DNA from 4 places in the Mesorhizobium sp. B2-6-1 genome. Region 3 is predicted to be linked to each of the others. Evidence: riboswitches for the same ligand, from Rfam matches in the RefSeq annotation. Region 3 holds a riboswitch; each other region holds the start of a gene.
What was found. A riboswitch is a leader RNA that binds a small molecule or an ion and turns the genes downstream of it on or off. The one in region 3 is predicted to bind cobalamin.
Positions count from the first base shown of each region.

Region 1 (2,193 bases), on a different contig from region 3:
CGTTCGCCTTGCTCGACAACGCCGCCGTCACGCGCAAGCGCACGGTTTTCGAATACTGGGCGCACGAGGCTTCCTTCCTGCCGGTCGAGACCTATCCCCTGATGCGTTGGCGCATGCAGCGCGCCGAGCGTGGCGATGAAATGTATCTGGGCCTGGCCAAATGGGGCCGTGAGCACGCCGCCTATATAGAAGAGATCTACCGCGAGGTCGCGGAGCGCGGCCCGATCGCCGCTTCCGCGCTCGAAGGCCAGAAAGGATCCGGCGGCTGGTGGGGCTGGAGCCACGCCAAGCATGCCTTCGAATGGCTGTTCTGGGCAGGACGCATCACCACCGCGCACCGCCGTGGCTTCGAACGCTTCTATGATTTGCCCGAGCGCGTACTGCCGCGGGCGATCCTCGATCTGCCGGTGCCGTCTGCCGAGGACGCGCATCGGGAATTGCTGCGGATATCCGCCCGCGCTCATGGCGTCGCGACAGCAAGCGACCTGCGCGACTATTTCCGCCTGTCGCCGGCCGACATGAAGGGCCGGCTGGAGGAGCTGGTTGAAACAGGCGAGCTGGTGCCGGTGCGTGTCGAGGGCTGGGACAAACCGGCTTACCTCCATAAGGAGGCCCGTATTCCACGAAAAATCGAGGCCCGCGCCTTGCTGGCGCCGTTCGATCCGGTCGTTTTCGAGCGCTCGCGCACGGAGCGGCTGTTCGATTTCCACTACCGCATAGAAATCTACACCCCTGCCGAAAAACGGCAATACGGCTATTACGTCCTGCCGTTCCTGCTCGGCGACAGGATCGTGGCGCGCGTCGACCTCAAGGCCGACCGGCCGGCCAGCGTGCTACGCGTCCACGCGGCCTATGCCGAGCCCAGCGCGCCGCCTGAAACCGCCGCGCAACTCTTCCAGGAATTGACGCAGATGCAGGGCTGGCTCGGCCTCGAACGGATCGAGGTTACGCCCGCCGGCGACCTTGGGCAGCCGCTCGCCGACATTGCCGTGTCGTAGACGCGCGTTGACACCGCCGCCTGCAAGAGCCTAAATCCATTCCAGACGGTCTCCTCTCGGCAAAGGGAGGAGCCAAGAGGGAATGCGGTGCGAAATCTCGATTTCAAATCCGCGGCTGTCCCCGCAACTGTAAGCGACGAGCCAAGGCCGAAAACCACTGGGACGGTCCCGGGAAGGCGGCACGAAGGCGATGACCCGCGAGCCAGGAGACCTGCCGTCTGAGACATAAGAATCCGATCGCCCGGCGGGTTTTCCGGGCAAGGAGCCCGATTTGGAACGCGACAGCAGTTTCCCGGCTGAAACAGCGGACATTTTGTCTGGCGATAGCGACTTGTCTGGCGATAGCGACGCCTTGGCCGGCGTCACTGTTATCATCTGCGCTTCCTGCCGCGACGAGACCGGTTCCGATGCCCATCCCCGCGCCGGCGAAGTTTTGGCTCAAGATACGCGCCAAGCCGCAACGGCCGACAATGTCCGTGTCCGCACCGTCGAATGCCTCGGCAACTGCAAGCGCCGTCTCAGTGCGGCGATTCTTCGCGACGGCTGCTGGAGTTATGTCTTCGGCGACCTGAACATCGCCAGCGGCGCCGATCTCGTCACCGGCGCGAAACTCTTCGCCGCTTCGACCAACGGCCTCATTCCGTGGCGTGGTCGCCCGGATTCCCTCAAGCGCGGCCTCGTCGCCCGCATTCCTCCCCTCGACATGCTGAAGGACTGATCATGACCGCCGCAGTTTCCGCCGCCACTCTCTCCCGCGTCCCCTGTACCGTGGTCACCGGCTTCCTGGGTGCCGGCAAGACCACGCTGGTCCGCCATCTCCTGGAGAACGCGGGCGGCAAGCGGATCGCCATCATCGTCAACGAATTCGGCGACATCGGAATCGACGGCGAGATCCTCAAGGGCTGCGGCATCGACACCTGCCCGGAGGAAAACGTCGTCGAACTGGCCAATGGCTGCATCTGCTGCACCGTCGCCGACGATTTCGTCCCGGCGCTCGACCAGATCCTGTCGCTGACGCCGAAGGTCGACCACATCCTGATCGAGACCTCAGGCTTGGCTCTGCCCAAGCCGCTGGTCCAGGCCTTCCAGTGGCCGACAGTGAAGAGCCGGGTGACAGTCGACGGCGTAATCGCCGTGGTCGACGGTCCGGCATTGGCCGAGGGGCGCGTCGCCAACGACATGGACGCCCTGCAGG
Region 1 covers NZ_VFUH01000006.1:108,989-111,181, forward strand. The annotation lists gene FJ443_RS14710 (winged helix-turn-helix domain-containing protein) at 1-998, shown strand, start outside; cobalamin riboswitch at 1,028-1,232, shown strand; gene FJ443_RS14715 (DUF1636 family protein) at 1,270-1,716, shown strand; gene cobW (cobalamin biosynthesis protein CobW) at 1,719-2,193, shown strand, end outside.
Region 1: another riboswitch for cobalamin. It lies ahead of FJ443_RS14715 (DUF1636 family protein); the one in region 3 lies ahead of bluB (5,6-dimethylbenzimidazole synthase).

Region 2 (2,193 bases), on a different contig from region 3:
CCAGCATGTGATTGGTCAGCCAGAGCGTCAGGCAGTCGACAAGGACCGGCTGGTCCTCCGGTAGGGCCTCGAGTGCACCGACAAGGCCAAGCGGTGCATCGATGGTCGTCCAGCCCTCGCCGCGCCGCGACCGGTGCAACGCGATGCGCTGCCGCATCTCGTCGTCATAGGCTTGCGCCGTGGCGATGTAGGTCCATGGCGAAGGCAAGGCCGTCATCAGCGTTTCGGCGTGCGCGCTCTTGCCGGAGCGCGCACCGCCGATGATGAAGGTCAGTCTTCCGCGATCAGGCAAAGCTGTCGCGCAGGCTCGTCGCGCTGCCGGTGAAGCGTCCGCGCACCACGCCGACGACAGCGCCGAGCACGAGCCAGAACACCAGGTTGGTTACGGTTACCGCCACCACGAACTGATGGTGCAGGCCTTCCGGAATCGGCGTCTCGAAACTGTCCGGCTGCGGCGCGCCGACAATATGCGGCGCGACGATCAACACCACGCCCAGAATCGCCAGCGGCAGTGATTTGCGGAAGGCGATCAGGGCAAGGCCGATCGCCGTCGCCGCCACCGTCGCCGTCCACCAGATCTGGCGTGGCAGAAGCTCGGCGGCAGGCATGGCCGGCAGTTCCGGCGGCAGGCCGAGGCCCGGCGCCAGCGTGAACACGGCAAAGCCGGCCAGTCCCCAGAACACGCCCTGGCGCCAGTTGCCGATGCCGCCGGCGAATTCCGAAACCGCGACCAGGACCAGCGCGAAGCCGATGCCGGTGACGATGTTGGCAAGCACGCTGAAGGCGAAGCGCTCGAAGCCGTCGGCCGGCGCCCAGCCTTCCTCTTCAGCCGGAACAGCTTCAGCGGCTGCCGGCGCGGCGGAGCTCATGGCATTGCCCGCCGGGGCGGCAGAGTTCATGGCGTTGTTGTCGGTCGGGGCCGGTGCGGTATGGTCGTGGTGGTGGCCGCCGCCGGCCTGTTCGTAGACTTCCGCCTTCAGGATCAACGGCACGGTGGCATAGGCCTGCATGCAGGCGAGAACGACACCTGCCACGAGCCCTGCGATCGCCGCGATGAACACGACGTTGCGAAACAGGTTCATGATGTCAAATCCCTATCAGTGGCAGGGAAACGCCATCGAGTGGCGATAGTCGTGCGCGGCATTGTGGACCGCGTCGATATGCGAGAAACCGACAAAGCCTACGACGAAAACGCCGAGCAGCGCCGCGAGCGCGAGCTGCAGGAGGCGCGACTGCGAGGAGATGGAGGCGCCGAGGGAGACGGAAGCGGTATTCATGTCTTGTCCTTTCACCCTCCACCCGAGGGCATCGAAGTCAGTTTCCTGTCGCCGGCAGGTCTCCTGGCTCGCGGATCAGCGCCCTTCCCCACCTTCCCGAAGAAAATCTTCAGTGGCATATGGAGAGGACTACCGCACACAGTTGCGGGGGCAGCGACGGCTTTGGGCGACAGGTCAGCCCGCACCGCATTCCCTCTTGGTTCCAAACGGAACCGACGACAGACTGGACTATAGGCAGAATCGGCGCTCGCGGCAAACCAAATTCCGCCAGCAACCATCGCGAATACGCCGTGCTGTCCTGGAACCGCCGATGCCCCAATTGACAATCTTGCCGGCCAGGTGTCGGCTTGCGCGCATCACAGGAAGCCAGCCATGCAGCCCAGCTCGAGCAACCCCGCATCCCACAATGGTTTGACCCGGGCGGAAGCGACGTTGCCGTCGGCGGCCTATTGGGATGCAGGCGCCTATCAACAGGATCTCGACGCCATCTGGTATCGGAGCTGGCTGCTCGTCTGCCGCGAGGCCGAGCTGGCCCACCCCCTGGATTTCCGCACCTTCCGCGTCGGCACACAGGAGATCGTCTTGCTGCGCGACGAAACCGGCGAGTTGCGCGCTTTCCACAACACTTGCCGGCATCGCGGCTCGCAGCTCTGCCAGGTGAGCGAGGGCCGACTGAAGGCGCGACTGATCACCTGCCCTTACCACGCCTGGTCCTATTCGCTTCGCGGCGACCTCGTGCGCGTGCCGTCGAAATCGCTGCCGGACGGCTTCGACAAGGCCGATCATCCGCTTTATGGCGTCGCACTTTCGGTGTGGCGCGGCTTCGTGTTCATCAACCTGCAAAAGGATGCGGCCGGCTCGGCGCAGGCCTCCTTCGACCCCGCCTCCGGCAATCTTGGCAGTTGGCCGCTGGAGG
Region 2 covers NZ_VFUH01000006.1:74,254-76,446, forward strand. The annotation lists gene cobU (bifunctional adenosylcobinamide kinase/adenosylcobinamide-phosphate guanylyltransferase) at 1-292, opposite strand, end outside; gene FJ443_RS14545 (CbtA family protein) at 285-1,082, opposite strand; gene FJ443_RS14550 (CbtB domain-containing protein) at 1,098-1,277, opposite strand; cobalamin riboswitch at 1,313-1,509, opposite strand; gene FJ443_RS14555 (aromatic ring-hydroxylating dioxygenase subunit alpha) at 1,650-2,193, shown strand, end outside.
Region 2: another riboswitch for cobalamin. It lies ahead of FJ443_RS14550 (CbtB domain-containing protein); the one in region 3 lies ahead of bluB (5,6-dimethylbenzimidazole synthase).

Region 3 (2,193 bases):
CTCGGCCAGCGGGTCGCGATGATGCGCATCGAAGCCGGCCGAAATAATGATCAGGTCGGGTGCAAAATTGTCGAGCGAGGGCAGCACGCGCGACAGGAAGGCATCGCGGAACGCCTCGCTGCCGGTCTGCGGCGCAAGCGGCGCGTTGACGATGTTGCCGGCGCCGGTTTCGTTCTTTGCTCCGGTGCCGGGGTAGAGCGGCATCTGGTGCGTCGAGCAATAAAGCACGGACGGATCGTCCCAGAAAACATCCTGCGTGCCGTTGCCGTGATGCACGTCCCAGTCGACGATGGCGACACGTTCGATATCGTGTTTGCGCTGTGCATAACGTGCGGCGATGGCCGCCGTGTTGAACAGGCAGAAGCCCATCGCGGTCGCTTTCTCGGCATGATGGCCGGGCGGCCGGGCGGCGACGAAAACGTTGTCTGCCCTGCCGGCAAAGACGTCGTCGACGGCGGCGTTGGCGGCTCCGATCGCGGTGATCGCCGCCTGCCAGCTCTTCGGGCTGGCCGTTGTGTCGGCATCGATGCGGGCGATGCCCGTCTCGGGAATGGCGGCGCGTACCCGCTCGACGAAATCCTCGGGATGCGCGTAGAGAATGGTGGCCTCGTCGCCTTCCGGCGCCTCGAGGCGGTCGAGCGCGGCAAAAGCCTCGTCGTCGAGCACGCGCTCGATGGCGCGCAAGCGGTCCGGCCGCTCCGGATGGCCGGGCGGCGTGATGTGCTCAAGGAAGATCGGATGGGTGTAGAGACGAGTGGCCATGCCCCCTATCTAGTGCCCCGGCGCGGCGATGGCCATGCGTTGCGGCCTGATGGCTGGGGAAAATCGCGCCTGCGTCCATTCGCGTCGCCGCGGGGATTGGCGGCGCAGGGGCTTCGTCGTAAAGTCCCGGCCACTGCCTGGTGCCCGCCGCGAGCGGGAGAATCGGGAACACGGTTTGATACCGTGGCGTGCCCAACGCTGTAAGGGGGACCGCGCCGGTAAATGCCACTGTCGATGACGGGAAGGCGCCGGATGCGGGTTGATCCCGAGCCAGAAGACCGGCCTGGCAGGCATCGTCATCCGCATGGTCAGGCGGACGGCAGTTGATTGCAATCGCAAGGGGACAAGCGATGCCGGACAATATGACCATCCCCGTGGGTGACGGATTCGACCAGATGGCGCGCGATGCGGTCTACCGCGCCATGTTCACGCGGCGCGATGTTCGCAGCCATTTTACATCAGAGGCCGTCGACGACGAGGTCTTGGCGCGGCTGCTGCTTGCCGCCCATCACGCGCCATCGGTCGGCTTCATGCAGCCATGGAATTTCATCGTCATTCGTGGCACCGAACGACGGGAACAGGTGCGCGACCTGGTCCTCGCGGCGCGCGAGCAGGAATTGCCGGCGATCGAGGAAGAGCGGCGGGCGCTCTACCGCAAGCTCAAGCTGGAAGGCATCTGCGAAAGCGCGCTCAATATCTGTATCACCTGCGACCGCCGACGCTCACAGGGTTCGCCGCTGGGACGCTGGCACAATCCCGAGATGGATCTCTACAGCACGGTCTGCGCGGTGCAGAATTTCTGGCTGGCGGCGCGCGCCGAAGGCGTCGGCGTCGGCTGGGTCAGCATTATCGAGGCGCAGGCGTTGAAAGACCTTCTGTCGATTCCCGGGCATGTGACGCCGGTGGCCTATCTCTGTGTCGGCCGTGTCTCGGAGTTCGCGCCGAAACCGGACCTCGAAACACATGGCTGGGGGCGGCGGCTGCCGCTGCCCGAGCTGATCATGAGCGAGACGTTTTGCGGACAGGGCGAAGTTCCGCTCAAATCAACGATCGCACGCCTCAAGGCGGCAACATGCGAAAAGTCTGACAAACCCTTGATTTGATTGCCGATATGGCATGCGCAGCGCGCTGCCGGCGGCCTGCCGTCGTCAGGCGGCTCCGGCATCCTTCCTCAACAATCCTTCGAGCAGTTGCTTGAATGCCGCCACCACGGTCTTCGACGTCGCTTCCGGGTCGTTCGAATTGGCGATCCGCTGCGCCGCCTGGCTGCTCGCCCCGTTGATCAGCCGTGCCGCGGTCTCGGGGTCTACGCCCGGGACAACCACCCCGTCGCCCTGCAGCGTCGTCAGGTGATCGGTCATCGACGCGACGCAGGCATTGGCGTTCGGCCATTGCGCGGGATCCCCCAGCACGGCCGGACCGTCCCGAAAC
Region 3 covers NZ_VFUH01000002.1:215,568-217,760, forward strand. The annotation lists gene FJ443_RS05730 (histone deacetylase family protein) at 1-762, opposite strand, end outside; cobalamin riboswitch at 884-1,064, shown strand; gene bluB (5,6-dimethylbenzimidazole synthase) at 1,113-1,865, shown strand; gene FJ443_RS05740 (TetR/AcrR family transcriptional regulator) at 1,911-2,193, opposite strand, start outside.

Region 4 (2,193 bases), on a different contig from region 3:
TCGAAGGTCAGCGACTTGCCGCAGCTGTCGACCGTCACCGGAAAGGCGAAGGCCGTAGAGGCCAGCAGGGAGAAGGCAAGAGATACGGCAAGGCGTTTCACGGATGTTGCTCCTTCGTTGCACGGGAATTGGATCTGCGCTCACGAAGATGGCGCGGCACGGTTCGGAACCTCGAACACCGTCAGCTCGCGGTCCTCCATCGGGTGGCGCAACCTAAAGACGTCGACACCGAAGATCTCGCGGATCAGCTGCTGAGTGAGTGCTTCGCGTGGCGGCGCCAGCACATGCAACCGGCCATGGCTCATCACCGCGACCCTGGTGGCGAAAGGCGTCACCAGCGCCAGATCGTGCAGCACCGCGATCACGGTCATGCCGAGGCCTGCAACCAGTTCGAGCAACTCGCTGCGCGCCCGCGGGTCGAGATGGTTGGTCGGCTCGTCGAGGAACAGGATCTTCGGCTCCTGTGCGATGGCGCGGGCAAGCTGGGCGCGCTGGCGCTCGCCGCCCGACAGCGAGCCGATGGTGCGGCCAAGCAGCGGCAACAGCCCGGTCCGGCGCAGCGCCTCGACGACAATGTCGCGTTCCTCGCTCCTGTGCCTGCGGCCGGTATGCGGAACCCGGCCGAGCTCGACATAATCGATCACCGCCAGCCGTGGATCCGGTTGATCGGTCTGGCCGACGACGGCGATGTGCAGCGCCCGCTCGGCGGTCGAAATCCTGTCCAGCAGGCGCCCGGTGAGCTTCACTTCGCCCGAACTCGGCCGCAGCATGCCCGACAGCATGCGCAGCAATGTCGTCTTGCCGGCGCCGTTGGGACCGATGATGGCGAGACGGTCGCCCGCCGCCACCGAAAGGCTGACCGGATGCACCAGATGCAGGCCATCCGCCGCCGCGGCCAGGTCGCGGGCCTCGAGAAGCGGCGCGGTCATGGGCAATTCCTTGCAGGGCCTGCCGGAATACGGGCCAGCGTCTTGCTTGCCAATCCTGCCGGACGCTGGCCTGAATTCACCTCGGTGGCGATATCGCGGCAAAGCGTGCACACGATGATGCGATGCATGGGAATGCAGTGAATGCGATCGATGGAGCCGTCCAACTTCCGTCACTTTCAAAAATGGCGACGGAAGGAAGCTGGCTTGAACCGGTCGACAAGACCGAACCCCGCGTCTCCTCCCGGCACACCCCGTCCGGTCAACTCATGCAGATGGCAGGTCTCCTGGCTCGCGGGTCGTTGCGCCATCCTGCCTTCCCAGCCTTGCCGGCCAGTGGCTTCTCGGATTTTGCTCGCCGCTTACAGTTGCGGGGGCAGCCATGGCTTCGACCCGAAAATCGGGCCTCACCATGTTCCCTTTTTACCCCTCGCCTTGCGGCGCGGGGACCATCACGAGTCGCAGCCTAGGATGCAGGCAGCGTCAAGGCAAGGTCGATGTATGTTCTGTTATAACAATACAATCGTCTGGTCAATCGCTATCGCGCGCCACCAGTTCCAGCGGCCAGACCTCGCGAATGATCTCTGGCCCTTTCGCGCCGGCGAAAGCCGGGAGCGAGGCGAGCAGGATTTCGCCGAGGCGCCGCCCCATCGGATCCAGGCTCGGGCGAAAGCCGGTCAGCGCCGGCGAGAAATAACGGCAGAGCGGCGTGTCGACGATGACGATCACCGCGACATCCTGCCCGGGCTTGATCCCCATTTCGGCGAGCGCTTTGCAGCCGCCGAGCGCCATCGAGTCGTTGTTGAAGATAATCGCGGTCGGCGGATCCTTCGACCGCATGACTTGCGGTGTCACCGCGTAGCCACCGGCTTCGTTGATAAAACCGTCCACAATCAGGCCGGGATCGACTTCGATGCCGTGCCGCCGCAGCGCCTTGCAATAACCCTCCAGAAACAGATAACCGAAATTCAGGTCAAGCGACGGCCGGATGGCGGCGATGCGGCGGTGGCCACGCGCAACCAGCCGGTCGACCGCATCGGCGCCCGCCTTCTCGAAATCCAGATCCAGAGAGGGATAGCTGTCGTCGCCGGACCGGCTTCGGCCGAGCGTCGCGAAGGGAAAGCCGGCCTTGCTCAGATAGTCGATGCGATCGTCCTCGCGCCGCGTCCAGGCCAGTACGACGGCATCGGCACGACGCGTCTCGACGACGCGGCGCAGCCGCTCCTGTTGATAATCCGCCGGCGCGCCCATGACGATGATCAGGTCC
Region 4 covers NZ_VFUH01000009.1:70,712-72,904, reverse strand. The annotation lists gene FJ443_RS19085 (ABC transporter substrate-binding protein) at 1-101, opposite strand, end outside; gene FJ443_RS19080 (ABC transporter ATP-binding protein) at 141-929, opposite strand; cobalamin riboswitch at 1,186-1,395, opposite strand; gene FJ443_RS19075 (LacI family DNA-binding transcriptional regulator) at 1,458-2,193, opposite strand, start outside.
Region 4: another riboswitch for cobalamin. It lies ahead of FJ443_RS19080 (ABC transporter ATP-binding protein); the one in region 3 lies ahead of bluB (5,6-dimethylbenzimidazole synthase).